DNA from 3 places in the Staphylococcus muscae genome. Region 2 is predicted to be linked to each of the others. Evidence: riboswitches for the same ligand, from Rfam matches in the RefSeq annotation. Region 2 holds a riboswitch; each other region holds the start of a gene.
What was found. A riboswitch is a leader RNA that binds a small molecule or an ion and turns the genes downstream of it on or off. The one in region 2 is predicted to bind S-adenosylmethionine.

Region 1 (10,121 bases), 620 kb from region 2:
TTTAAGACTTTATCACGGTCGTTACCCATAAAGATATGGTAGTGACCTGTTTTAACTGGTGCAATGTTGTGGTCGCTGAATTGTACATATTTCGGTAAGTCTTTAGAAGCTTCACCTTCTAATTTGTACGTGTAACGAACACCACGGTTACCACCTTCATAATCTAAGATGTCTTTACCGTCATATTTGTACGTACCTGTTACAGATTTACCATTTCTTGTGAATGTTATTGTGTCATCTGTAATTTTGATGTTTTCAATGTCTGTTTTGTAACCCACATCATAGTACTCTTTGTATTCTTTTGCTGATTTGTCGCCTTTTTCTTCAGCTTTATGTTCGAATACTTCATCTAATGTACCATCTTTTAATAATGGATATACAGATTGCCATTCACCCGCATAGTCTGATAACTCACGGTCTTTCACTTGGCTATCTTTGAAGTAACCGTCTTGAATTGCTTTTGAGTGTTTGTCAGCAGCTTTTTCATCTTCAACTTCGATCTTATCGTTTAATGCTTTTTCAATATTTTTGATGTTTTCGTCCATTAATGTTTGGTAAGTTGCATCTTTTGCTTGATCTTTAGATACAGCTTCCATGTTGTTGAACTTCAATGGTTTCGCATCTGTTTCTTTACGGATTGTGTCTGTTACTTTGTTCGCAACATTTTCTTCGTATAAGATGTATTTCGCACCAGTTTCGTTAATTTCATCTACAATTTTAGTTAACTCTTTTTGTGATGGGTCTTCAGCATTCAAGCTTTGAACACCTTTTTGAACGAAACCATAGCGGTCTGCTAAGTAGCCAAGTGATTCATGTGATACGAATACCGCATGACCTTCATGACCTTCTGTTGCTTTTTCCATTTTGTTATCAAGTTTATCTAAATCTTTTAATAACTTGTCAGCATTTTCTTTGTATTCTTTTTTATGTTCTGGGTCACGTTTACTTAAGTCATCACGGATTGCTTTAACAAATGCTTCATCCATGTTTGGATCTAACCATACGTGTGGATCGTAACCGCCGTGGTGGTGATGTGCATGACCGTGTTCATCTGACTCATGATCATGTTCATGTCCTTCTGCTTCGTGGTCATGACCTTCAGCTTCATGGTCATGATCGTGCTCTTCGCCTTCATGCTCATGCCCATGTTCGTGTTGATCTGTTAACAACTCTGACTTATCAAGGCTATCTTCAAGAGATAACTTGTGATCGTCCTTCTTAATCGCACCAGCTACTTTTTTAGCAACTGGATCTAAATTATCACCTGTATATACGAACACATCTGATTTACTTGCGTTAATAATATCTTTTTGTGATGGTTCGAAACTATGTAAGTCCGCACCTTTAGGATAAATAGAATCCACTTCAACGTGTTTCCCACCGATTTGTTCAACAAATGATTGGAGCGGATAAACTGTTGTTGTTACTTTCATTTTGTCGCCTGAAGAAGCTTTATTATCATCAGACTGACCACATGCTACTAATAACGAGCTTGTAAGTGCTGCTGTCGCTACTACTTTTAAACTTTTCTTCATTTATTAGACGCCTTCCTTCAAATAGTAATCATTACGATTAGAATTATACATGAGCCTAGACAAATGTGCAATGACGTTTTTTATTCATTTGTCAACTTTTTTAATGCTCATTTTATTGAATTACACACATAAAAACACTTCAGAAACCTGTGTGAAGGGAATCTGAAGTGTTTTGTGTTTTATGATTGAATTGCCGCAAAGCCACGATCTAAGTCAGCGATAATATCATTGATATGTTCAATACCGATAGACAAGCGAATCGTTTCCGGCTCAATACCTGCAGCACGTTGCTCTTCTTCTGTTAATTGTTGATGTGTTGTGGATGCTGGATGAATCACTAATGACTTCGCATCTCCTACGTTAGCGAGTAATGAGAACAGTTCCAATCCTTCAATGAACTGTTTACCTGCTTCATAACCACCTTTCACGCCAAATGTAAAGATAGATCCCGCACCTTTTGGTAAATATCGCTGTTTATTTTCATAGTATTCGTTTGATTCTAAACCAGCATATTTTACCCATGCTACTTGATCATGTGCTTCTAAATAACGTGCTACTTTTTCTGCGTTTTCAACGTGACGTTCAACACGTAATGATAACGTCTCTAAGCCTTGTGTTAATAAAAAGGCATTGAATGGTGACAGCGCTGCGCCTGTATCACGCAATAGTGTCGTACGAATTTTGAATGCGAGCGCGACTTCACCAAATGTTTGATGAAATACAAGACCATGATATGACGGATCTGGTTCAGTTAATCCTGGAAACTTACCATTGTCCCAGTCAAAGTTACCCGCGTCCACAATGACACCACCCATTGATGTGCCGTGACCACCGATAAACTTTGTTGCTGAGTGAACAACAATATTCGCACCGTGTTCAATCGGACGGAACAAGTATGGTGATGCGAATGTATTATCGACAATAAGCACAATACCATGTTTCTTTGTCACAGCGGCTAAAGCATCAAAGTCATCAATATTCCCTTCTGGATTACCGATTGTTTCAATAAAAAGGCCTTTCGTATTTGGACGGATTGCTGCTTCAATTTGTTCCACGTTCGTTGTATCTACTAATGTCACTTCAATGCCAAACTTAGGCAATGTATGACTGAAAAGTGTATGTGTGCCACCATATAATTTGTCACTCGCTACGATATGATCGCCGTTTTGTGCGACAGCTTGGATAGCATACGTTATTGCTGCCATACCTGACGCCACTGCAACACCCGCAACGCCACCTTCTAATTCCGCAACACGTGTCTCTAACACAGCCGTTGTTGGATTTGTCAATCGTGTGTAAATGTTACCTACTTCTTCCAAGCCAAACAATCTCGCCGCATGCCCTGTATCATCAAATGTAAATGAAGTCGTTTGATAAATTGGTAAGGCACGTGACTTGGACACTGCATCTACCTCTTGTCCTGCATGTAATTGTAATGTTTCAAATTCGAATGATTCCGTCATATGATTTCCTCCTATAAATAAAAAGCACACAGGCAAATCTCAAATTATATCAAGATTCCCTGCGTGCATCTATTCGTATAATCAATAGTTGATTTGATTATAAAAGGCTTATCTCTCAGGTTTATATCACCTGCAGGAATTAGCACCTAACTCAATAGGTTGCCTGGTTTCATAGGGCCTGTCCCTTCACCAATCTTGATAAGATATATTTATTGTCACCTGTTACTTTTAAATGTAACGCTATCATATATCAGAAAATTCCGAAAGTCAACCAATCTTTTTCAAATTCCGAGAAGTTTATTCAACATAGATTGCATCTCCTATTGATAATGTTTCGCCAAAGGTCGGTATATGAATCACCCGTTGATTCAACGATCCACGATAGGCAAGGTTAGGACGATAGAGATGTTGTACAAACATGCCATCCACAAGAACATCGATATCTTGAAGAAGTGCTTTGCGTTCATCATCTTGACGCCACAAATACTCGAGTTGATACCCTGTCCACACCCAAATATCTTTCGCATGACCGAAATGATGACGAAAAGCACGGATAAGCGGTTCAATGACTGCTAAGTTGCAGAAAGGTTCACCACCGAGAATGCTCAACCCTGAAATATATGAAGGCTCACAAGCTGCAATCACTTCATCAACGATGGTATCTGTGAAGGGTTCACCATAGCGAAAATGTTGTGCTGCGACATTGTAACATCCTGGACAACGAAATGGACACCCTGATACGTAAAGACTGCAACGAACCCCTTCACCATCTACAAAACTATGCGTTTCAATTTTGGCAACATAACCTGATCCTTGTATTATTGGCGTACCTTTCATGATTTTGGCACCTTCATATGTTTTACCCGTGCACAAATCTCTTTATGTCGTCCTTCAATTGTCGGACGTTGTACTGGGTTACCAAGATAGCCACACGTTCTTTTCACTACATCGACCGTTTCAGGATCTTGGTTACCACAGTTCGGACAGCGATAGCCTGTATCTGTCGTATCAAAGTCACCTTCAAATCCGCAGTCATAACAATGATCGATTGGAATATTCGTTCCCAAGTAACTGACACGATCATACGAATAATCCCATACCGCTTCTAACGCCTTTTTGTTGTGATCTAACTTCGGATACTCGCAGTAATGAATATAACCACCGCTCGCATAGTATGGATAGTCTTGTTCAAAATCTAACTTCTCAAACGGTGTCACATCTTTGCGCACATCATAATGGAAGGAATTTTGATAATAGCCTTTATCCGTTACATCGGGCACCGCTCCGAACTGTTCATAATCTAAACGACAAAAGCGATCAGTCAATGATTCACTTGGCGTACTGTATATACTAAACCATACATCGTGTTGCTCGGTCCAAGCATGTTGATAGTCACGCATCGCCTTTAAAATATCAATCGTAAACGCCTTGGCTTCTGGGTTCGTCTCCCAGTCGGGACCATAGAACACAGTCGCCACTTCATAGAGACCGATATACCCCATTGAGATTGTCGCACGTCGGTTTTCAAATAATGTAAACACATCATCTTGTTCTTGCAGACGATATTTAAACGCACCATGCTTGTACAAGATTGGTGCATTATTCGGTTCAGCTTGCTTCACACGTTTAATACGAAACGCCAACGCATCATGCAAAACACGCATGCGTTCTTTGAAGAGTGACCAAAACTGTGCCTGGTCGCCATTTGACTCCAGAGCGATACGCGGCAAATTCAATGTCACAACTCCTAAGTTACAACGTCCACTATTCTCATACTCGCCTTGTTCATTTTGCCAAGCGGGTAAGAACGAACGACAACCCATCGGCGCCTTGAAATCTCCTAAAAGTTCAACCGTCTTGTCATAGTTCAAAATATCTGGATACATCCGCTTCATTGAGCACTCTAACGCTAATTGCTTAATGTCATAATTGGGATCATTTGGAGCAAAGTTAACCCCTTTCTTAATAGAAAAGACGAGTTTTGGGAAAATGGCTGTCACACGATCTTTTCCTAATCCTTTAATGCGTGTTTGTAGAATTGCTTGTTGGATTTTACGACTCATCTCATCCGTGCCCAAGCCAAAACCAAATGTCACGAAAGGTGTTTGCCCATTAGAAGTATAGAGTGTATTCACTTCGTATTCTAAACTTTCAATCGCTGCAAAAATATCTTGCGTAACCTGTTCATCGACATAGCTTTCGACGTCTTCTTTGCGGACGTACTTTTCAGCCATTGCACGATGTTTACGTTCATTATGTATCGCATATTCACTGAGCACTTCATCGATTCGGTCAATCGTACAACCGCCGTACTGGCTGCTCGATACGTTCGCAATCATTTGTACAAGTTGTGCTGCCGCCGTTTGAATAGACTTCGGTGATGTTACATGTGCATTGCCTATTTGAAATCCATGTGCCAACATATCTTTCGCATCAATCAAGCAACAATTCGTGAGTGGTTGAAAAGGATGATAGTCCAAGTCATGAAAGTGAATCTCTCCTGATTGATGTGCTGCAGCTACGTGTTGTGGCAACAGATACATCAAACCGTATGATTTTGAAACAACCCCGGCAGTCAAATCACGCATCGTCGCAAATGTTTGACTGTCTTTATTTGCATTTTCATTCACAATTGCCGGATCTTTTGTGATCAGTCCTTTAAGGTCTTTTTCTAACTGATTCATATTTTCACGCTTCTTCCTACATATAGTGTCTGACACTCATTTTAGATACTATATATAGTGCTTTCAACTCACAACTAAGCTGTTAACTGATTTGTCATTTCTTTGAGAACGTTATGTGAACTTTATATCTTGCACAATCATGTCTTGATCATTACATGCGTTTGCACTATTTATTTTCTTGAAGATACAAAAAAGCGTCACACTCATGATTTCAGAATGTAACGCTTCGTTTATCTTATAATATAAAATCTAGAACGCCATAATATATGAAGAACATCTTTTTGCTCAATTTCGTTAAATAAAGTATTAAAATAATGAGCGTTGATATAAATATCGCTGATTTATATTTCTTTTTTTCTTTCTTTTCTTCCTTATCTTTTCCACTTTCTAAATAAGCAAGTAGCTCAGCTTCAATCTCTTTGTTGATTGCTTCATTCGGATCTTCATGCTTTTCATCGACGACATCATGGTCCCTTACTTTTTCTTCTGTCATCTGACTAACTCCTTACTACTATTTTTTAAATACATGCTGATACTGTACATATCCTGACAAGTAATGCTCAATATCATCAATTCGTACACGATAACCATGGTGCTTAATAAAGAAACTATTCAAAATGCGACTTGGATTTTTGAAATACATTGCAATTTCAGGGTAGAAAAAGCCTGTGCGCTCATAGTCTGCACGTGTATGAATCGTATCTAAAAATTTCTCTTCATCTAATAATTCATCAACTAAATATTGGTATCCTGATGCTTTGGCCTTTTCAACTAAATGATACGTTGCCATCAACATCTCTAGGAACGTCGGGAAGGTTGTTTCCCTTTGTTTCATATAATCTAAATATGAACTTACGTTATTGATACCAAATCTGAAGTACTTCTCATGTGGTGTCACTTGAACTAATTCGTTCGTACAGTACCCAAGCCAGTGGTCATGATACTTCCAATAATCATTTTTGATGAAGTGCTCAAATAATGTTTGCACCGTTTTCAACCAGCGTTCGTCATGATCTTGTTGATACAAACGCAATAAACCGAGTGCTGCTTCCCCATCATAATAAACGATACGGTATTTCTCTTTAACTGAGAAGTCTGGGTAATTTAAAATATGCACCGTTTCACCCGTAGTTGGATCAATCATCTTCAATATACCTTCTGCAACACTTTGTGCATATTTCAAGTAGCTTGTGTTTTGGCCGCCATGTTTTAAATACTCACACACCGCAAAAATAAACGCAGCATTTTGTCCGAGTTTTATCTCATTAACATCTTTCGTATCATCAAAGACAAATTGTGCACCCGTCTCATCCGTTGCAATATAATGTTTAATAATGTACTCAATCGCACGTTCAACTGGCTTTAAGTCTTTACCTAAGTATGATAAGCCTTCTACCAATGAATATGTTGATGATGAGTGACGTAACATGTTATAGAAGTTAATCGTCTTATCAAAATGTGGGAAGTAACCATAAATGTAGCGCCCATCTTCTTGTAACATACCTTCTAAAAATGTCGTACTATGAGCGATTAAGCGATCCATCTCAACATTTAAATCTTCTATTTGACGAAGGTTTTTTTGATAACCTTTATTGTGAAGTCGATAAATACCATCTCCATCAAAAACGAACCCTTGTGTATAGAATTTTGTAACTGTCTCACCTTTATATGCAGCAATGCTAAATTTGCGACGATGACCTGTATATTTCTTCAAATAATTGTTGATATTGTCTTCTGATAAATACATGTTTGATGTCCCTTTTTCAGGACGAATAAAGGCATTCGCATTAATCTCTTCTGGCAAAAATGTTAAATACCAGTTTTTATCTAATGCGATACCAAAATCTATATAGTTTCGTCGTGTGCGCACTAATTCTTCTGCCACATCATCGAATAATACCGGTTCTGTTTCTGTTACGATATCAACCTTAATCCATTCTGGAAACTTGCCTACTTTCGATCTAAACTTTTGACAATATTTATGAATATCGCGATCAAGATGACGACGATTTTTGAATAAACTGACTTGTGCTTTCCTATCTGGAACACCTAAACTAATGAAAACATAGTCATACGCCAACGACTCTTGTTCGATTTTTTTAACAAGTGCTTGAATATTATTTTCTAGCGTCATACCTTTTCTCCTTTTAATCCCATTTACTATACTTTACAAGTATTTAAGGATTTCTGCAACGGTTAATAAAAGCATGATGTCTTAAAATAGCCTATGTCTATCCATTGAAAAATCTATATTGATTAAAGTTTTAATAATAAATATATATAGAACTAATATGATTTAATACTTTTATAATCAATATTAACCGTTTTTAAACATAAAAAAAGAAGCATCTCATATCGTTATGAGATGCTTCTTCTGTGTTCTGGGATCATCCAGATTTTTATCTATTAGTCTTGGATTTTACTTATAATGGCGGAGGAAGAGGGATTCGAACCCCCGCGAGCCGTTAAGCCCCTGTCGGTTTTCAAGACCGATCCCTTCAGCCGGACTTGGGTATTCCTCCGTATCTCGAACACAATAACCATAATATAATAGCTCCCATATAATGTCAACATTATTTTCAAATTTTTTCATACTTTTTTGTGGCTCACATTTGATATTCACTCATTACTAAGATACGCTTATTTTATTCATTTGTATTTTGTTCATAAAAGGAGCGACTTCCATTGATTCATCGATTATTTCGAAACCCATGGCATGTCATCATCGGTATTTGTCTCGCATTAACTATTGGACTTGTCAGCTTCACTTATTACAATGCATCCTTTTATCAAGTACCTATTGGAGAAGTGACAAAAGTAACATCGCATCACAGTAAAAAAACAGTTGATGAACAGCATAATCGTGACACACACTATACAGACCAATTATCAGTCAAACTGTTGAACACTGCTCAAAAAGGAGCGACTTTGAAGGTGGAACATCAGTACAATGCCTCTCATACTGAAGCTCAGCCATACCGAGTAGGAGATCGACTTCTATTACATATCAATGCTTCAACAAATGAAGCTTATGTAGTGGAAAAGAAAAGAGATACACTTGTTGTGACAGTACTGAGTGTATTCATACTCTCCTTACTTGTCATCGGTCAAAGAATCGGACTACAATCAATTGTCTCATTAATGATGAACACTGGGGCAATTCTAGTTGCTGTATGGTTATACAACCAAAATCCAAACTTAAACCTATTTCTTTTGATGAGTATTGCAGTTGTTGTAGCAACGAGTCTAACGCTAGCACTCGTCACTGGGTGGCAGTCACGGACGGTTGTGACGATTGCGAGTACCATACTCGGTACATTTATCTGCGTTGGTATTGCGTGGCTCGTCATTACCTTAACCAATAGTCAAGGAATCAAATATGAGACGATGAGTTTTTTAACGGTACAACCTAAAATGATTTTTCTAACTTCTGTGTTAGTTGGTACACTTGGTGCGGTGATGGATGTTGCCATCACGATATCCAGTGGAATGTATGAGATTTTACAGCGCACACCATCGATTCCAACACAACGTTGGATTAAAGCTGGTCAAAATATTGGAAAAGATATTATGGGGACGATGACGAATATTTTATTATTTTCTTATTTAGCAGGAAGCCTTCCAATGTTGTTATTATTTTTAAAGAATGGCAACACATTGACATACAGCATTTCAATGAACTGGTCTCTTGAAATATGTCGTGCGATCACAGGTGGTATCGGTATCGTATTAACTGTGCCACTTACCATTCTTCTTATGCAGATTTGGCATCGATGGAAAGGAGGGCACATCCAATGAACGCAATTTTGATTCTGATGCTCATCCTATTCATCTTGATGAGCCTGCTTGGTGGAAAAACAGGTGTCGTTTCATTTTTCACTTTGTTTTTGAACTTTATTATTCTATTTATCACACTGTTGTTCATTGTGTTCGGTGCACCAATTTATATTATGTGTTTCGTTTTCAGCCTGTTAATTGCAGCAGTCAATCTATTTCTTCTGAACGGCGTAAATATCAAAACGGTTGCCGCCTTTATTGCGAGTATTTTCACTACGCTACTCATGTTGGCAGCCATTTATTTTTCAGTGCACACTGGACATCTACAAGGGTTCACACCTGAAGAACAAGACGAAACATATGTGTATTCTTTAAATATCGGTATTAATATGACGCAATTCATGATATTTACAGTCATATTAGCAGTTATTGCAGCAGTCATTGATCTGGCTATCACAATCAGTTCACCTGTATATGAGTTGCACGTGACAAACCCTACGTTAACACGAAAACAACTCTTTGTTTCTGGTATGCGTGTTGGTAGAGAAATTCTAGCGACTTCTGCAAATACAATCTATCTCGCCTTTTTAGGCGGATCTCTAACATTACTGTTTTGGTTTTTTAACTTAGATTATCGCTTAGAGCATCTGATAAATACCAAA
Region 2 (10,121 bases):
GTTTTGAATGGACATGTAAATATTCAGTCAAGTTTTGAACGCATCATTATTTATTATGTTCTGTCTGGGGAAGTGCGTATTAAACAGGGGAAAGAAATAAAAATGTACGCACAAGATGCATTCTTTTTTGTAAAACCATTTTCACCACCGATTATTTTAAATAGTGATGGAGAGGTTTTAGAGTTAATGATTGATAAAAGAAGCTTCAATCGATACTCATTATTAAATTCAGAAAAAATTTATCAAAAAGAGCACCATATCCAAGATATTGATGCTGCAATTAAAGGTGAAATACTGCATGTCATGAATGCACAATCTGAACCGACATTATTTAATTCAGATTTACATATGATACGTTTGATTAATTATATCGACTTAGCAGGTTATATCGATAATGTTGCCAATGTGAATAATGAATTGGTTATCAATGTGTTGCATTATGTGAATGCACATTATAAAAGTGAATTGTCAGTAAACAAAATTGCGGAACATTTTTATGTGAACACAAGTTACTTATCTAGAGTTTTTTCAGAAACATTAAATATATCTCTACTTAATTATATTCGTAAAATTAAAATGTATAGTATCGCTATTGATATTATTAGCTTAAAAACAGACCAGAATATTTGGCAAGATTATGGGTTTAAAACATATGAATCCTATTTGAAAAATTTTAAAAAGACGTTTGATTTAACACCTTCTGAATTTCTAAAAAACCCTCCATTTTAACTTTAACTATAAATTGGATAAGGAGGAATTTTATGAAGGAATGGATAAAAACTTTTTTCAGCACATTCATTGTCGGTGTTGGTTTGATATTAGTGGTGAAACTGATTGGCTATGTGCCACCTAATCCACGTATATTTAATGTAGTTGATCATCTCACCTTTACACATTTTTTGAAAACCGCATTTATGATAATTGGCTAATGATTGCATTTCTGTTTGCCTTACTCGTAACAGTATTAGATATGACTTCTGATAAAGTTAAAAATAAATAGTTTATAAAAAATGGGTATACTGATCTTAAGATGATCGGTATACCCGTTTTTTAAACTGTAATTATTCTACGACTTCTACGCTTAAAGCGACATCAACGTTTCCGTTAATTGCTTTTGAATAAGGGCAGAATTCATGTGCTTGTTGTAAAGATTTTTCTGCGTCTTCTTGACTCATATTTTTAACTTTTGCGTGGATATCTACTTCAAGTTTTGGACTTTCAGCTTCAGCATCGTCTACTAAACGAACTGTAATTGCCACAACCGGTTCTGCATTACGGAATTTGTTGCGTTTTAGAATTAGGTCGAACGCACCGTTGAAGCATGATGCGTAGCCTGCAGCAAATAATTGTTCAGGATTTGTTGAGTCTGTATCAGTATTATCTGGTGGTGTGATTTGTAAGTCTAAAGCTTTATCGTCAGTTTGAACAGTACCTTTACGGCCACCTGTGTTAGTTGCAGTTGTTTCATAAATAATTGACATAATTGATGCCTCCTTCAAATGTTCTTTCATTATACTATCGATCCAATGTGATTCAAATAATTTAGCTTTTCAAATTAGGAAATATACGATATAGTAATTTTATTCTGAAAAAACTGATAATTAAGGGTGATGTTATGAAGAAGATTAAAGTATTTGATGTCAGAGTGGATGAGCAAGCGGCGTTGAAACAATGGATTGATAACCATGAAGATGAAGTAGAAGTTGTATTAACAGAAGATAGTCTAGAAGGGGAACATCTTTCACAACTTGATGATGTTGATGGTATTACAATTTCTCAAACAACAACGTTTGATCCAAATCATTTCAAAGTACTTTCAGACAACGGTATTTATCATATTGCACAACGTTCTGCTGGATTTGATATGTATGATTTACCAGCAGCGAATGAAGCTGGCATAAAAATTTCTAACGTTCCAAGTTATTCACCACAATCCATTGCTGAGTTTGCTGTGACAAGAACATTGGCATTGGTACGCCATACCGATCGTATTGATAGAAATGTTGCTGTTCAAGACTTTACATGGGATTTAGATGTACAAGGTCGTACGATTGAGTCACTCAAAGTCGGTGTGCTTGGGACAGGACGTATCGGCAGTCGTGTTGCAAAGATTTTCAACGGTTTTGGAGCCAAAGTGTTTGCATATGACTTGGCACCGAATCCAGACCTTGAAAATGTTCTCACTTACGTTGATTCTCTGGAAGCGTTAGTGAAAGATATCGATGTATTGACGTTACATATTCCGGGTTCACCTGAGAATAAGTATGTCGTCAATGAGTCTGTGTTAAACCAAGCAAAGCAAGGATTACTCGTGATTAATACAGCGCGTGGGATTGTATTAGATACAGATGCGTTAATTCGCAAGTTAGATGATGGAACGGTCGCTGCAGCAGCACTTGATACGTATGAAAATGAAGGCCCTTATTTCAAAAATGACTGGACGAATCAACCTTTAGAAGATCCAGTATTAAGTCACTTGTTAGAGCGAGATGACGTATTAATCTCACCGCATGTCGCATTCTATACAGACGAAGCAGTACAAAACTTAGTTGATATCTCACTGGATGACGTATTATCATATATTAAGACTCAGACAGCAGATCATATTGTCAATCCATAGATAGAAAAGGTGAATGAAGTGAAATCTCAAATAGTTGCTAGTCTCATGCCAAAATCACAGCGATTAACGATACAAGATTTAGAAAGAGTCGCTGAAAATATGATGTATTTTCACATTTTAGAACTGCGCATTGATGCTATACCGGAGTGTGATGTTGAGACGGTTAGACAAATGATCATAGCACTCAAAGATATGGGTGGATCATTTCAAATACTTGTCACGTATCGTACTAAGTCTCAAGGTGGAGCGGGTAGCTTGGATGAGATAGCATATCAGCAATTGTTAATTGATTTGAGTGAGATTCCTCAAATTGATTGGATAGATGTAGAATGGACACCTGAAGTGAATCGCATGGAGGCTTGCCGTAAAATTTTGTCACACGGTGCAATGATTGTGGCTTCATATCATAATTTTAATGAAACACCATCTGTTGATGTGATGAAAAAAACATATTTTCATTTATCTCAAATGGGTGCAAGTCATTTGAAAATTGCAGTGATGCCACAAAGTAGAGAAGACGTTCTTCGTGTATTACAAGTTGTTGCAGAAGCGAGTGATGCACTCACACAATGGGTAACAGGCATCTCTATGTCTCATTTAGGACTCATTACGCGCACAGCACAATCTACCTTTGGCGGCTGTTTATCATTTGGCGCACTGGACGAAGCAGTTGCCCCCGGTCAAATCTCGGTAAAACAACTCTTTGAAACGGTTAAGCTATACGATTGATTAGTTGCTTAAAATTGCGTATAATTGATAATAATTATCAATAAATCTATAAGGGGTAGATAGAGATGGAACTTCAAGACGCTATAAAAAATCGTAGAAGTATCAAGAAGTTCAAACATGATATGCATATCGATGAAGCGGCAGTACACCAAGCAATTATCGATGCTGCAGATGCACCGAATCATGGTATGCGTGAACCGTGGCGTACAGTTTATGTTCCGAAGCATAAACTTGGTGAGATGAGTCGAGAAATTTCTCGTTATGCATTTCCTAGAGAACCTGAAAAGCAACAGAGTCATTATGATGCGGTGACGAACCTTGGTGGATTCGTCGCATTGATTATGAAGTGTGATGCACGTCAGCGTGAAGAAAATGAAAATTATCTTGCTGTTGGTGCATTTGCACAGAATTTATTATTGTTGCTTTATGAACAAGGTATTGGTACATGTTGGAAAACACCACAATATATTTTTAATCCAAAAGTGCGTCAATCATTCGGCGTTTTGCCTGATGAGCGTCTCGTAGGCTTCATCTATTTAACAGATCTCAAAGAAGAAGATAAGATGAAGAAGTGTGAAAGAAAAAATAGAGGTCTCATAACGAATTATATTTAAAAATAACGCATATGAAATGGATGTGTCCGTTTCATATGCGTTATTTTAATGCATCTATTTACCGAAGCTCTCAGCTAAAAATGACTCAACTTGTTCAGGTGATTTTGCGTTTGCAGAATGTAAGTGGTGAAGTTTCTCGCCGTTTTGGAAGATTAGGATACTTGGAATACCCATTACTTCATATTTTGTAGCAGCTTCTTCTACTTCATCACGATCCACAACGTACCATGTGTAGTCGTTATATTTTTCAACAATTGGATCAATCCACATATCCATTACTTTACAATCTGGACACCAGCCTGCCTCAAATTTAATGATGACTGGTTCCGCACTTTGGATGACTTCGTTGAATTGTGTCATATCTTTAATTGCTTGCATGAAAATGCCTCCTCTTATTCTTTCGTAACGTCATTATATCGAAATTGTAAGTGGAAGTCATTCAAATTGCAATGTGTATGTGACCGACATAAGTATGTTTTGTGCAATGTAGCTGAACAAAATTTTATAAAAAAGAGCAATATTTTTAAATGTTTGTTATATTTAAGTTATATGATTACTGGAGGTATGTATATGATCAAGTTTTATCAATATAAAAATTGTACAACATGCAAAAAAGCAGCTAAATTTTTAACGGAACAAGGTGTGAGCTTTGAACCGATTGATATTATTCAGCATAACCCAACAAAAGAAGAATTTGAAAATATTGTTGCATCAACAGGTATAGAAGTGAAAAAATTGTTCAATACGCACGGTGCAAAATATCGTGAATTAAACTTAAAAGATAAACTGGCAGATATGTCTGATGATGAAAAATTGACATTATTAGCAACAGACGGCATGCTCGTAAAACGCCCATTAGCTGTTTCTGGAGATAAAATTACAGTTGGATTCAAAGAAGAAACGTATCGTGATACGTGGCTTTAAGAAAATAGTTGATAGAAAGTCTGCAATGTGTCAGAATAAATATAACATTAACAATTGGAGGGGATTCAAGTGGCAGTGCCAAGTAATTTAAAGTATTCAAAAGAACATGAATGGGTAAAAGTAGAAGGTAATACAGCAATCATCGGTATTACAGACTTCGCACAAAATGAATTAGGCGATATCGTATTCGTTGAACTTCCTGAAGTTGACGATGAAGTATCAGAAGGCGATACATTCGGTAGCGTAGAATCTGTAAAAACAGTTTCTGAACTATACTCTCCTGTTTCAGGAAAAGTTGTTGAAGTGAATGAAAACTTAGAAGACGAGCCAGAAGCTGTCAACGAATCACCATACGAAAATGCATGGATGGTTAAAGTAGAATTATCAGACGAAAGTGAGTTAGATGCATTATTAGATGCAGCTGCTTACGAAGAAATGATCGGTGAATAATACGTAAAAATCTCGAGATGAAGCTGTGATTTGCAGTTTCATTTCGAGATTTTTTGTGCATGAAGCCGATATAGTAGCATATCTTTGTATAAGGTGCTACGCTCAACCTAGAATAATAAGGTAAAGGGTTGTACGAAATGACACAGAATGATGCACAAGATGAGATGTTAACAAAACATTTCGATAAAGAAATACATCTCATTTTCGGTTACACAACGATGTGTGGAACTTGTAAAGTGTCTGAACACATGTTGGACATTGTAAATGATATTTTGCAGTTACCAATGACAAAAATAAATTTAAATTATTACCCAGAATTTAATCAAGAAAATAAAATTATGTCAGTTCCTGTCTTGTTGATTATGCGCAAGAATCAAGAGATTGAGAGACTATATGCTTTTCAGTCGGTATCTTTTTTGTTGGAAAAAATAAAAAAAGTTATTGACGAATCTCGATTGCAATGGTAAGATTTAAACAATTCAATATTCAGAAAACTCTTATCCAGAGTGGTGGAGGGATGTGCCCTTTGAAGCCCGGCAACCGTCTAGTTATAGAAATGGTGCCAAGTCACATAAAGTTGTAAGCAACTTTTGAAGATGAGAGAAAGGTATTTTTAACACATTGCCTTCTCTTTCATTTAAAAAAGAGAAGGCAATTTTTATTTGGCGTAAGAGATGCTAGCACAAGGAGGAGCAATATGATTGAGCTGAAAAATATTGTAAAAAAATACGAGAGCAAATCCAAATCTGTCACGGCAGTCGACCACGTCAATCTTAACATTGACAAGGGGACGATTTATGGGATTATTGGATTCTCTGGGGCAGGTAAAAGTACGTTAGTAAGACTATTCAACTACTTGGAAACACCGACTTCGGGCGATGTCATCATTGGTGGTGACAATATCGGTCAACTGAGTAAACAAGCATTGCGTCAGAAAAGGCAAAAAGTGAGCATGATTTTCCAACATTTCAACCTGCTTTGGTCGAGAACTGTTTTGGAAAATATTAAATTCCCACTTGAAATTGCAGGTGTTCCGAAAGCTGAAGCAACTGAAAAAGCCAAGTCATTGGTTGCACGTGTTGGTTTAGCCGGTCGAGAACACGCATATCCATCAGAGTTATCAGGTGGACAAAAGCAACGTGTTGGGATTGCAAGAGCGCTTGCCAATGATCCAGAAGTATTGTTGTGTGATGAAGCGACAAGTGCGCTAGATCCACAAACAACGGATGAAATTTTAGATTTACTGTTGCAGTTAAAGAAAGAACAGAATCTTACAATCATCATCATCACACATGAGATGCACGTCATTCGTCGTGTCTGTGATGAAGTAGCTGTGATGGAAAACGGACGTGTCATTGAAGAAGGTAAAGTATCAGATGTATTTGAAAATCCACAACATCAAGTGACACGTCGTTTTGTACAAGAAGATTTACAGCCAGAGCAAGATTTTGAAGGCATCGTCAATACTTTGGAACTCGGTCAAAATGACAAAGTTGTCAAGTTAACATTCTCAGGTGAAAATACGACACAGCCTATCGTTTCATATATTGCTCGAAAACATAATGCCACTGTGAATATTTTGGAAGGCAATATCAAGCAAGCAAAATCGGGTGCAGCAGGATTTTTACTCCTACATATCCCGGCGATAGCACAGGAAGACTTTAATCATTTACAACATGATTTAGAGTTGCAAAACATTCTAGTTGAGGTGATTAAACATGGGTAAGAGTTTTAGCGAAATCTTGAATGAAATGATTACAATGCCAAATATTCGTTGGCCAGAGGTTTGGATTGCAACATACGAAACACTTTATATGACTGTAATTTCAACTGTATTTTCATTTGTTTTAGGTTTGATTCTAGGCGTTATTTTATTCTTAACATCTAAGAGTAAGTCGAAGGTTGGACGTGTTTTTTATAGCATCGTATCATTCTTTGTCAACTTATTCCGTGCTATTCCATTTATCATTTTAATCTTACTTTTAATTCCATTTACAAGCTTGATTCTCGGAACGATCAGTGGGCCAACAGGTGCATTACCAGCGTTAATCATCGGTGCGTCACCATTCTATGGTCGACTTGTTGAAATTGCACTGAAAGAAATTGACAAAGGTGTTATTGAAGCAGCACGTTCAATGGGTTCAAATACTTGGACAGTTATTTTGAAAGTATTAATTCCAGAATCATTACCCGCATTGATTTCAGGTATTACTGTAACAGCCATCGCATTGGTTGGTTCAACAGCGGTTGCCGGAGTTATCGGCGCAGGTGGATTAGGTAACTTAGCATACTTAACAGGATTCACACGTAACCAAAATGATGTCATTTTAGTTTCAACGATTTTAATCTTGATCATCGTTTTTGTAATTCAATTCTTAGGGGATTGGTTTACAAATAAAATAGATAAACGATAATTTACAAAAAGGAGCATATCATTATGAAAAGAATTTTATCCATTGCATTAGTTCTTGTTTTAGCAGTAGCACTTGTTGCATGTGGTAACAAAGAAGACAAAAATGATAAGAAAGTTGTTGTAGGTGCATCTCCAGCACCTCATGCAGAAATCCTTGAAGAAGCTAAACCATTATTAAAAGATAAAGGTTATGACTTAGAGGTAAAAGTAATCAATGACTACACAACACCTAACAAATTGTTAGATGCAGGTGAAATCGATGCAAATTTCTTCCAACATACACCATATTTAGAAACTGAAAAGAAAGACAAAAAATACAAAATTGAATCAGTAGGTAATGTTCACTTAGAACCAATGGCTGTCTATTCTCAAAAATATAAAAGCTTAAAAGACTTACCAGATGGCGCAGAAGTTTTCGTTTCTAACAACCCAGCTGAACAAGGTCGTTTCCTTAAATTCTTCGTGGATGAAGGATTAATCAAAATCAAAGATGGTGTTAAGATTCAAGACGCTACTTTTGATGACATTGTAGAAAACAAAAAAGACATTAAGTTCAACAACAAACAAGCGGCAGAATTCTTACCAAAAACTTACCAAAACAACGAAGGTGACGCGGTTATTATCAACTCTAACTACGCAATTGAGCAAAAGTTAAACCCGCAAAAAGACTCTATCGCAGTTGAAAACGGTAAAGACAATCCTTATGCAAACTTAATTGCAGTTCAAGAAGGACATAAGGATGATGAGAAAATCAAAGCATTAATTGAAGTTTTACAATCTAAAGACATCAAAGACTTTATCAACAAGAAATATGATGGTGCAGTAACTCCAGCAGAATAAGGTCACTTTGAGAATTAAATAACAAGATGGGAGCACGCTGTTGTCATGATAGCGTGACCCCGTCTTTTTTTAGCACTCATTTCATGTGGGATGAAGGAGAAAGGGGGATTTCAATGAGAAGATTAAGAATATTCACGCTATTATTATTTGCATTTGCTGTCATTTTAACAGCTTGTGGTCAACAAAAAGAGGCGTCAAAAGAAGATAAGAAAATTGTTGTTGCAGCATCTCCTGCGCCTCATGCAGAAATTCTCGAAGAAGCCAAAGCATTATTAAAAGATAAAGGTTATGATTTAGAAGTAAAAGTAATCAATGACTACACAACACCTAACAAATTGTTAGATGCAGGTGAAATCGATGCGAATTTCTTCCAACACACACCATACTTAGAGACCGAAAAGAAAAATAAAAAATATAAAATCGAATCAGCAGGTAATGTTCACTTAGAACCAATGGCTGTCTATTCAAAAAAACATAAAAGCTTAAAAGATTTACCAGATGGCGCAGAGGTTTTCGTTTCTAACAACCCATCTGAACAAGGTCGTTTCCTTAAATTTTTTGTAGATGAAGGTTTAATTAAAATTAAAGATGGCGTTAAAATTCAAGACGCAACTTTTGATGATATTGTAGAAAACAAAAAAGACATTAAATTCAACAACAAACAAGCTGGAGAGTTCTTAACAAAAACGTATCAAAATAATGAAGGTGATGCGGTAATCATTAACTCTAACTTTGCAATTGAGCAAAAATTAAACCCACAAAAAGATTCTATTGCAGTTGAAAACAGCAAAGACAATCCATATACAAACTTAATCGCAGTTCAAGAAGGACATAAAGACGATGCAAAAATAAAAGCATTAATTGAAGTTTTACAATCAAAAGATATTCAAGATTTTATCATTAAGAAATATGACGGTGTAGTAACACCAGCTGAATAAATATAGCTTTGAAAATTAAATAAATTTCAAAGTGGGGAAAATGAGAAAGGGGTATTCCAATGAAAAAATTAAGACTATTTACACTATTGGTAGTTGTATTCGCTGTCGTTTTAACAGCATGTGGTCAACAAAAAGAGTCGTCAAAAGAAGATAAGAAAATCGTTGTTGCAGCATCACCGACACCGCATGGAGAAGTTGTGAAAAAAGCAGGAGATCTTTTGAAAAAAGACGGCTACGATGTTGAAGTGAGGGAAGTGAACGATTACAAAATTCCGAACAAGCTGCTTGATAAAGGAGATGTTGATGCAAATATGTTCCAACATGTCCCATATTTGAAAGCGGAACAAAAATCACATGGCTATCAGCTTGAAGAAGTTGGAAAGGTATTAACGACTCCGATGGGCGTATATAGCAAGAAGTATAAAAGTTTAAAAGACTTACCAGATGGTGCGAAAATATATGTTTCTAATAATCCAGCTGAAGAAGGACGTTTCTTATCATTCTTCGTGAAAGAAGGACTTATCAAAATTAAAGATGGTGTCAAAATTGAAGATGCTAAATTTGATGACATTGTAGAAAACAAAAAGAACATC
Region 3 (10,121 bases), 990 kb from region 2:
AAAGGTCTATTTCCAACAGCAACAAGCGATGGAATAAGAGATCTTTTAGAAAATTGTGGTTCAGCAACGCAATGTTTTGCTAGCCACAATTTTTTAAGTGGTATTCATTTCTATCTTATTAGAGAAACGTTAAAATAAAGTTGAGGTGAATATTATGCCAATTATTTATTATGATCACAAATGTGTTTATTGCTATAACTATGCGATTTGGTTAATTCGTCATGGATTACCCCGAAGTTATCAATTCGCACCGTTGAAAGGTAAGGCTGGTCAAATATTAGAATCACAGCAATCAGGTGTCACGAAGAAAAACAGTGTTGTGTTACAACGTGGGGAAGACCTTACTTTTGAATCGACAGCCATTGTGCATATGTTGCGGGCATTAGGCGGATACAAATACTTAGCACTTTTATTATGGATTGTGCCTAAGCCGATACGCAATATAGGTTATCGTACATTTGCAAGTAATCGAGATAAACTATGGTCAACGACTTGGGTAGAACCAACTGAGTACGAAAAATCATTTTTCATAGAATAGCGAGGATGAACAACTATGACACATAAAATTATTGTCATCGGAAGTGCGTCTATGGATTTAACGGTACAGACGCAAGTGATGCCTGATCAAGGTGAAACGATATTAGGAGAGACTTTATATATGGCGCCCGGTGGAAAAGGGGCAAACCAAGCAGTAGCAGCAGCTCGTCTGAAACGCAATCGAGATGTCTACATGATTGGTGCAGTAGGTGATGATGCATTTGGTCAAACAATCCTTAATAACTTGAGACAACATGGTGTCAATGTAGATTATATGCAAACAATTGAAGGAGAACACTCCGGAACAGCACACATTACATTGTATGAACAAGATAATCGTATTATTGTCGTACCTGCTGCAAATAATAGAATTGTACCTGAAGTTGTATTGCCCATTTTGCAGCAGTTTGAAAAAGGCGACATCATTGTCATGCAACAAGAAATACCGGCGAAAACAGTTGAAGCAGTAATAGACGAAGCCGCTCAATTAGAGTTACAAGTGATACTAAATCCAGCACCATACCGTGCTTTGGATAATCGATTATTAAATAAAGTCACTTATTTGACGCCGAACGAGAGTGAGTGTCAGCAGTTGTTTGGTGAATCTATGGACGATGCGTTAGCGCAACATCCCAATCAACTGATCGTGACACTTGGTGCAGAAGGTGCTGTGTATTTTGATCAAACACGACAAACAGTACCTGCATATCCTTGCGATGTAGTTGATACGACTGGTGCAGGTGATACATTTAACGGTGCACTTGCCGTTGCGTTAAGTGAAGGACAATCATTTGAAACAGCGATACAATTTGCGAATATGGCATCTAGCTTTGCGGTATCTGCGCTAGGGGCGCAAGGTGGTATTCCGACACGTGAAGTGGTTGATAAAGCGTTGAATCAATAAGAGAAACAAAAGATCAACAAAAGGGTCAGAAGTTAAATATATATTTTGTAAGGATTGTGGACTAGTCAATGATATAGAAGCAATTAAAGTTCAGAACTTCCAATCATAATGAATATTCAATATATGCAGTAGTGCACGTATGAGAAATTAAAAATCCCCACAATGATGGTCTAGTACCATTATTGTGGGGATAAGTATTTTATAAGAATAAATTATTCAGCGATTTCAAGTGCAACTTCCATCATTTGTGTAAATGAGTTTTGACGTTCTTCAGGTGTTGTTGCTTCGTCGCGTAATAAATGGTCAGAAACTGTGAAGATGCCTAACGCTTTTTTGCCTGCTTTAATGGCATTTAAGTAGAGACCTGCTGATTCCATTTCTACACCTAGAATGCCCATATCAATCCATTTTTGGTTGAAGTCAGCATTTGCATTATAGAATGTGTCTGAAGATAAGACATTTCCAACATGTGTACGTGCACCAATGGCATCTGCTTTTTCTTTCGCTTTAACGATTAAGTCGAAATCAGCAAGTGGTGCGAAGTTACCTGGAATTTGATACTGATCGACAAAGTTTGAATTTGTTGATGCACCTTGAGCAATGATGATGTCGTAAAGTTGAATGTCTTCTTGCATTGCGCCACAAGAACCGATACGGATAATTGTGTCTACATCGAAAAAGTTGTATAACTCGTATGAATAGATACCGATACTTGGAATCCCCATACCAGAACCCATCACTGAAACTTCTTTCCCTTTGTATGTGCCTGTGTATCCAAACATATTACGCACATCATTGAATTGTTCTACATTTTCTAAGAAGTTATCCGCAATATACTTTGCACGTAATGGGTCTCCCGGCATTAAAACCGTCTTAGCAATTTTTGTTCCGTTCGGTTGAATATGTGGTGTACCTTGTGTCATAACAAACAGCTCCTTAAGATCATTTATTTTTTTATGTGATTACTTTAAAGATAACAGACCTACTCTGAAATGTCGATTAGAGTTACTAGAAGAATAAGCGTAGAGATAAACATCTCCATTTGAAACAACAGTGCTTCTCTCACAACCTCGTATTGTCAGTGTTCAAGAAGCAGGACTTTCGACAGAATTTCGCAATTCTATAAATTTTATTCATTGCTCGGATTCTGCTCAACTCCTAAACGCTTCTCACACAACCTCGTTAGCCACTTAATCAAAATATTTCCGATTTAAAATACGAATTGTTTATCAAATGAAACATAATCGTATATAATAAAATAGAAAAGGCTTACAAAATAAATGATATTTAAATATATTGTTTAAATGTAAATAGAGAAGAGGAGAATAATCATGAGAATGGTAGACATTATCGCAAAAAAGCGAGACGGTGAAGTATTGACAACGGAAGAGATTAAGTTTTTTGTGAATGGATATACGAATGGTGATATTCCTGATTATCAAATGTCGAGTTTAGCGATGGCGATTTTCTTCCAAGATATGACTGATGAGGAACGTGCAGACTTAACAATGGCAATGGTAGAGTCTGGTGATCAAATCGATCTTTCTGATATTAATGGTATCAAAGTAGATAAGCACTCAACTGGTGGTGTCGGTGATACAACAACACTTGTGCTAGCACCATTAGTGGCTGCCTTAGATATTCCAGTAGCAAAAATGAGTGGTCGTGGATTAGGACATACAGGTGGTACGATTGATAAATTAGAAGCGGTTGAAGGTTTCCACGTTGAAATTTCTGAAGATGAATTTATTAAGTTAGTAAATGAAGACCATCTTGCAGTTATCGGCCAAACAGGAAACTTAACACCTGCTGATAAGAAAATCTATGCGCTACGTGATGTAACAGGTACGGTTAACTCAATTCCATTAATTGCATCATCTATTATGAGTAAGAAGATTGCTGCGGGTGCAGATGCAATTGTATTAGATGTTAAGACAGGTAACGGTGCATTCATGAAAACAGTTGAAGATGCTGAACAATTGGCAAATGCAATGGTGAAAATTGGTAACCAAGTTGGACGTAACACAATGGCGATTATTTCTGATATGAGCCAACCACTTGGTCGTGCGATTGGTAATGCACTTGAGTTGAAGGAAGCAATCGACACATTGAAAGGTGAAGGTCCAGAAGACTTAACAGAATTAGTTTTAACACTTGGTTCTCAAATGGTTGTATTAGCTGAAAAAGCTGAGACTTTAGATGAAGCACGTGAGTTGTTAAAAGGTGTCATTGATAACGGTAAAGCACTTGAAAAATTCAAAGTGTTCTTGAGCAATCAAGGTGGGGATGCATCTGTTGTAGATGATCCATCTAAGTTACCAACTGCGAAATACACATTTGAATTACCAGCAAAACAATCTGGTGTTGTATCTGAAATGATTGCAAATGAAATTGGTATTGCATCTATGATGTTAGGTGCAGGACGTCAAACGAAGGAAGATACAATCGACTTAGCTGTTGGTCTTGTATTAAATAAAAAAGTCGGTGACAAAGTTGAAGAAGGCGAGTCATTGTTAACAATTTATGCAAACCAAGAAGATGTTGAACAAGTGAAAGAAAAATTATATGATAATATTACAATTAGTAATCGTGGAGAAACACCTACATTAATTCACGAAGTTATTACGAAATAATTGTAAAGGATTGAATGCAATGAAGTGGATCGGTCGACAATTGTTGGCAATCTTATTTATAGGTGCAGGATATTTACACTTCAAGAGAGAGCGTAATTTCCGCAATATTGTTCCGCATTATTTACCGTTTAAAAAGGAGATTGTTTGGATAACGGGTGTTATGGAACTCATCTTTGGTATTGGTTTAGCCATAAGAAAACCTGGCTACTGGTTTAAACATGCAATCATTGCATTTTTATGGGCAGTACTTCCAGCGAATATTTATATGGCACGTCATAAACTACCACTGGGTGATAAAGAGTTACCACAATCCGTTTTATACGGCCGACTGCCATTACAATTTGTTTTAATGGCATGGATACGAAAATTATAATAACAAAAAACACGGGTGCATTTGCATCCGTGTTTTTGTTTTCAACTTATCCTTCACCGAAGACATCGTGCCATTGATTACGCTTATCTAAAAAGGCTTGTGCAATTTCTTTTGCACCTTCTAATGAGTGAGAAGCAGCCCAACCACATTGTACTTCGTTGCATGCTGGTACTTCCGTTGCATCTAGAACGTCTTGTACCGTTTTTTCAATGATGTTTAATACATCTTCATAATCGTCGTGATTGATAAATGAGACGTAAAAACCAGTTTGGCATCCCATAGGGCTTAAATCTACCACTTTGTCTGAATGGTTACGAATATTTTCGGCCATCAAGTGTTCTAATGAGTGGAGCCCAGGCATCTCCATGTGCTCTTTGTTTGGTTGTTTAAAACGAATATCGTATTTGTGGATTTCGTCACCATTGTTCCCAGTCATTTTACCAGCTAAGCGGATATAAGGAGCAACAACTTTAGTATGGTCTAAGTTAAAACTTTCAACATTCATTTTTGGCATTGTGATAACGCCTCCTTTATAGTTTATCGTTATTTTATCATATTCAGAAGAAACTAACAGGGGCATGATTTGAATTTTGACGATGTGGGTATATATTTGAAAGCAATAAAATATATGATGCAAAGTACCTGTTGTTAGATAGATATAAATACGTCTTTTATAAAGATTTTAGAAAATATTGAAAAAATGACATGACAAATAATCGTAAATCCGATAGAATAAGTAATAATTAAATATAATTTATCAAGAGTGGTGGAGGGAATTGGCCCTGTGAAGCCCTGCAACCTCATCGGTGACGATAAAGGTGCTAAATCCAACAGCAAGTTAGCTGACAGATAAATGACATGGACAAGATATTATCAACTTTGTACATATCGCACTTGATAAATGTAGCGCTCGTACAAGGTTGATATTTTTTTGAAAGGAGCTTTTATATTGATAACAGTAAAACAACAGATCCTAGACTATATAGATAATCATAGGCTGAACTATTTGGACATGAGTCATCAAATACATGAGCGCCCTGAATTAGGGAATGAGGAATTATTCGCATCACGATTATTAATCGATCATTTAAAGCAGCATGATTTTGAAGTGATACGTGATATTGCAGGTCATGCGACAGGCTTTATTGCAACTTATCAATCTGATAAACCAGGCCCTAGAATTGGTTTTTTGGCTGAGTATGATGCCTTACCTGGACTTGGACATGCTTGTGGACACAATATCATTGGAACAGCCAGTGTATTAGCTGGTGTGGCATTAAAACAAGTTGTGGACGAGATTGGCGGTACCGTTATCGTATACGGTTGTCCGGCAGAAGAAGGTGGCGAAAATGGCTCTGCAAAAGCATCTTATGTGAAAGAAGGGCTTATAGATGTTGATGTCGCATTGATGATTCATCCGGGTAATGAAACATATCCAACGATTCATACCCTTGCAGTTGACGTGTTAGATATTAAGTTTTTTGGACGTAGTGCACACGCTTCGGAAAATGCGTATGAAGCACGTAACGCACTTGATGCAATGCTAAGTTTTTTCAATGGTGTTGCACAGTTACGTCAACACATTCAATCGTCTGAACGTGTACATGGTGTGATTTTAGATGGTGGGAAAGCAGCGAATATTATTCCTGACTTTACACATGCGCGTTTTTACACGAGAGGGACAACACGAAAATCACTGGATGTTCTCACTGAACGAGTGCATGATATTGCCAAAGGGGCAGCATTACAAACGGGCTGTAACTATGAATTTGGACCGATTCAAAATGGTGTAAACGAATTTATTAAATCCCCATTGTTAGATGACCTCTTTGAGAAATATGCAACGGAACTTGGTGAAGAAGTCAGTCATGATGACTTTGGATTTGGTTCAACAGATACAGGTAATGTTAGTCACGTTGTACCAACGATTCATCCACATGTGAAAATTGGCCCAAGAAGCTTAGTAGGGCATACACATCGTTTTAGAGAAGCAGCAGCAAGTCCAATGGGAGACAAGGCGCTAATTAAAGGGGCGAAAATTATTGCGTTGATGGGCGCAAAATTAATTCAAGATCCAGCACAGCTTGAGAAGATACAACAGGAACATCAATTATTAAGGGAGCATTTATTATGACCGATGTAAAAAATACTCAGTCTTATTTAACAATGGCTGAGTTGTATTCAAATGATGTCGTATATTCATCTCGACCTTCATATGTGTCGAATCCTTGGTTAGAACCAGATGAACATCAATCTAACTTTTTATCTGCGAGAGAATTACTGATAGCAGATATGCCCGTAATTGTACATGAAGCAAGTGTGACAGATAAGTTAGCACAACTATTTGCGTTAATTCATCGTCGTATTCCTGATAATTTATATTATTTTAAAGATCAATCTTCATATGAGTCACTATTACAACGTTTGACATTAGAAGAAGACCGAAAAATTTATTTCCAATATGTGCATGGTGATGACATTGTCTCTGCTGACAAGTATGCAATGAATAAGCAAACATTTATTGATTTGAACAATAAATCCAAAATACCGGACTGGACAGATGGCAAGTATTTGCCGAAGCGAGAAGTGGTGCCGTTTAACGAATTTGAACAAGCTGTACGCCGTTGGGAATTACCTGTCGTTATCAAACCGGGCGATGACTTGCCAACAGCAGGTGGCTATGGTGTGATGATTTGTTATACACAAAAAGAACTAGAGCAAGCAATTGCCCGTGTGAAGAAAGCGGAAGCAGCGACGGATACATTAATTATTGAACAGTGTATTGATGTCGTGGATAACTATTGTGTGCAGTTTGCGAAACATCCAGATAAAGGTATTCTTTATCTTGGAGCAGCAAAGCAATTAACTAATGAATATGGCTTTTATCAAGGTAACGTCAATGCCCAACACGTCCCTCAGACGGTCATAGATGCAGGTCGGGCATTGATGGAAAGAGCAGTTGAAGAAGGTTTTATTGGTGTAGCAGGATTCGACCTGTTAGAAGATGCAGAAGGTCATGTCTATGCGATTGACTTAAACTATCGACAAAACGGATCTACAAGTATGTTATTACTTGCTGACAACTTAGAAGGAGACTATCACAAGTTTTATAGTTATGTGGCGAAAGGGAACAATGAACGTTTCTACGATGCTATTAAAACATTTGTTGAGAAAGGCGTTCTTTTCCCATTGTCATATTACGATGGAGATTGGTATACAGAAAAACATGTTGATTCACGATTTGGTTGTATTTGGCATGCGGATAGCGAAGCGGAGATTGAAGCATATGAACAGCAATTCATTGAAGAAGCAGGACTCAATTCCTAAACGCTCCTTTCACAACCTCGTATTGTCAGTGTTCAAGGAGCAGGACTATCGACAGAACTTCGCAATTTCATAAAATCAAAAAGCGATTTTACACATTGCTCGGGTTCTGCTCAATTCCTAAACGCTCCTTTCACAACCTCGTATTGTCAGTGTTCAAGGAGCAGGACTATCGACAGAACTTCGCAATTTCATAAAATCAAAAAGCGATTTTACACATTGCTCGGGTTCTGCTCAATTCCTAAACGCTCCTTTCACAACCTCGTATCTATGTTATATGTCTAAAGTATGTTATAGTCTAACTAATTAGGGATTGTCAATATGACGTTTATTCAAGTATCTTCTAGTCTCCCAAAAGATTGGATTATTGGATGACATCAAGCATTGACGGAATCATCGGTGTCATTTATAGTCGATGAAGAGAACCAACAAGTGGAGGGTTATAGCATGTCTTATAAAAGTGAACGTTTTTATAAAGATATTTTAACGAACGAGCAATTTTTTATTGCAGTCAAAGACAAAAAGATTGTCAAGCACATGTATCGAGATCGTCCTTATTTCTGTTTTTGGACACGTGAGACATTTGCAACAGAGTATTTAGAGACATTTGATGTTGCTTACGATAAGATTATCACAATGGATATTGATCGTTTTGCAACTTATGAATTAGATGATATGTTCGACGATGATGACGAAGCGCTAGTGAATGTGACGGATAAAGCAGCTGGACACGAGATTAAGATCGTTGAAGCAATGAATGAAATTATGACAGATTTGGACAACATTCGTGTACGTGAGTTTGTTCAAGATGTTGCTAAGTCAGACACGGTCTACGGTTTGACGCAAAAAGGAATGAAGCATTTTGCAGTGGTTTATGACGAGAATGATAACTTTGAACAATCTCACTTCATGCCGGTATGGAGTTTGAGTAAGCGTGCTGAGAAAGTAGCGGAAGAAGACTTTGATGCATTTGAACTCATTGATGTTGAAGGTGAAGTTTTCGCAGAGTGGCTGGATGAATTACGTGATGATAATCGTTACGTAGCTATCGATGTGAAACCGGGCGTTGTTGGGACAATTGTGTCCGCTCAGAAATTAGCGAATGAATTAACATTTTAATGAATAAAAAAGTGGGAGAACTACCTAACGAAAGGTATGTTTTCCCACTTTTTTAGTTAGAGATAAAGTGTTCCTAATGCACCTGAAAAAGCGCCGTTGTCTAAGTAGTGCGGTTTGAAACCACGTAAAATCGTATAGTCCGTAACAACTTGTTGTAATAATGGGTTGTTATGGAATGAAGAGCCGATATATACGACATCTTCAGCGTGATGTTCACGTGCCACATGAATAGATACTGTTGTTACACTCTCACCAACTACACCCATGACAGAGGCAAGCTTATCGGCATCTGTAAAAGTTTTATCCAAGTTATGAAGGACGTGTCCGAAGTTTGCGGCAGTCAATTCGCCTGAAATAGGGGGCGTATCATTTTTATAAATATGTTTTACTTTTAAATCGATAATGTCACGATTTCCATTTTGAGCAAGATTTGTTAATGTTTCGTAGTCATCAATTTCGGTAAGAAGGTACCCAAGGCCTCGAATCATGCCTCCACCTGTTCCAATACCACCAACACGTTGTTGACCTGAACTATCAGATAGGTGAATTGATGTTCCTGTTCCTACGTTTGAGAAAATGTAGCGATCTAGTTGTGTTCCTTGCTCTTTCAGTAAGATTTGAATGCCTTTTGCAGCAGCATCAAACTCAATATAAGACTGCGTTTCACAGTTGAGTAGGTCATTTAACATTTTTGCCTTACCACCTGTGATATGGATATCTTCGCATGGTTGGTCATTGAGCCATGCTGCAACTTCTTCTAGTTGTGTAGATAGATACGTTTGATAGTTACGCTGGCCATCTTGTTCAATGACCATTTTGATCAATGTCCCACCCGCATCAATACCGATTCGCATTAAGCGTCACCTCTTCATTTATATTTACATATACATATTAAATGAATTTAATGTAAAAGGACAGTATCTATGATTGGAAAAATTGTTTTTTACAATCTTATGATAGTGTAGTTGAGATAATATTTTCGACGTCTAAACAAATGAAAAAGTAGGTGGCTGACATGCCATTGTACAATGGATTACATTTCATCATTTTTCTCGCGTTCTTCAATTGTCTTAGAAAAGTCTTTTTCATCATCAATATGTGTCATTTTGAAATGCTCAGTCGGTTCACGGTGTAAAGCCCGCATCAATGAGAAAATCATCAGCAATAGAATAATCGAGAAAGGTAAACCTGTGACAACAGAAGCCGTTTGTAGACTTGTTAAGCCACCTGC

Region 1: another riboswitch for S-adenosylmethionine. It lies ahead of C7J88_RS06830 (O-acetylhomoserine aminocarboxypropyltransferase/cysteine synthase family protein); the one in region 2 lies ahead of C7J88_RS09850 (methionine ABC transporter ATP-binding protein).
Region 3: another riboswitch for S-adenosylmethionine. It lies ahead of C7J88_RS04960 (M20 family metallopeptidase); the one in region 2 lies ahead of C7J88_RS09850 (methionine ABC transporter ATP-binding protein).

The regions. Positions count from the first base shown of each region.
Region 1 covers NZ_CP027848.1:1,363,365-1,373,485, forward strand. The annotation lists gene adcA (zinc ABC transporter substrate-binding lipoprotein AdcA) at 1-1,535, opposite strand, end outside; gene C7J88_RS06830 (O-acetylhomoserine aminocarboxypropyltransferase/cysteine synthase family protein) at 1,715-2,998, opposite strand; SAM riboswitch class I at 3,104-3,203, opposite strand; gene nrdG (anaerobic ribonucleoside-triphosphate reductase activating protein) at 3,296-3,835, opposite strand; gene nrdD (anaerobic ribonucleoside-triphosphate reductase) at 3,832-5,706, opposite strand; gene C7J88_RS06845 (hypothetical protein) at 5,918-6,175, opposite strand; gene C7J88_RS06850 (poly(glycerol-phosphate) alpha-glucosyltransferase) at 6,194-7,816, opposite strand; tRNA gene C7J88_RS06855 (tRNA-Ser) at 8,112-8,204, opposite strand; gene C7J88_RS06860 (YibE/F family protein) at 8,371-9,480, shown strand; gene C7J88_RS06865 (YibE/F family protein) at 9,477-10,121, shown strand, end outside.
Region 2 covers NZ_CP027848.1:1,979,599-1,989,719, forward strand. The annotation lists gene C7J88_RS09800 (AraC family transcriptional regulator) at 1-729, shown strand, start outside; gene C7J88_RS09805 (hypothetical protein) at 762-929, shown strand; gene C7J88_RS09810 (Ohr family peroxiredoxin) at 1,062-1,481, opposite strand; gene C7J88_RS09815 (D-2-hydroxyacid dehydrogenase) at 1,616-2,620, shown strand; gene aroD (type I 3-dehydroquinate dehydratase) at 2,639-3,349, shown strand; gene C7J88_RS09825 (nitroreductase family protein) at 3,415-3,963, shown strand; gene C7J88_RS09830 (thioredoxin family protein) at 4,018-4,341, opposite strand; gene C7J88_RS09835 (arsenate reductase family protein) at 4,534-4,887, shown strand; gene gcvH (glycine cleavage system protein GcvH) at 4,957-5,337, shown strand; gene C7J88_RS09845 (thioredoxin family protein) at 5,475-5,804, shown strand; SAM riboswitch class I at 5,832-5,940, shown strand; gene C7J88_RS09850 (methionine ABC transporter ATP-binding protein) at 6,035-7,063, shown strand; gene C7J88_RS09855 (methionine ABC transporter permease) at 7,056-7,751, shown strand; gene C7J88_RS09860 (MetQ/NlpA family ABC transporter substrate-binding protein) at 7,775-8,590, shown strand; gene C7J88_RS09865 (MetQ/NlpA family ABC transporter substrate-binding protein) at 8,704-9,528, shown strand; gene C7J88_RS09870 (MetQ/NlpA family ABC transporter substrate-binding protein) at 9,588-10,121, shown strand, end outside.
Region 3 covers NZ_CP027848.1:994,249-1,004,369, reverse strand. The annotation lists gene nhaC (Na+/H+ antiporter NhaC) at 1-37, shown strand, start outside; gene C7J88_RS04990 (thiol-disulfide oxidoreductase DCC family protein) at 155-538, shown strand; gene rbsK (ribokinase) at 554-1,441, shown strand; gene deoD (purine-nucleoside phosphorylase) at 1,654-2,364, opposite strand; gene C7J88_RS04975 (pyrimidine-nucleoside phosphorylase) at 2,773-4,074, shown strand; gene C7J88_RS04970 (DoxX family protein) at 4,094-4,447, shown strand; gene C7J88_RS04965 (S-ribosylhomocysteine lyase) at 4,494-4,961, opposite strand; SAM riboswitch class I at 5,199-5,303, shown strand; gene C7J88_RS04960 (M20 family metallopeptidase) at 5,400-6,581, shown strand; gene ldmS (L-aspartate--L-methionine ligase LdmS) at 6,578-7,774, shown strand; gene C7J88_RS04950 (DUF2750 domain-containing protein) at 8,219-8,890, shown strand; gene coaW (type II pantothenate kinase) at 8,947-9,744, opposite strand; gene C7J88_RS04940 (BCCT family transporter) at 9,924-10,121, opposite strand, start outside.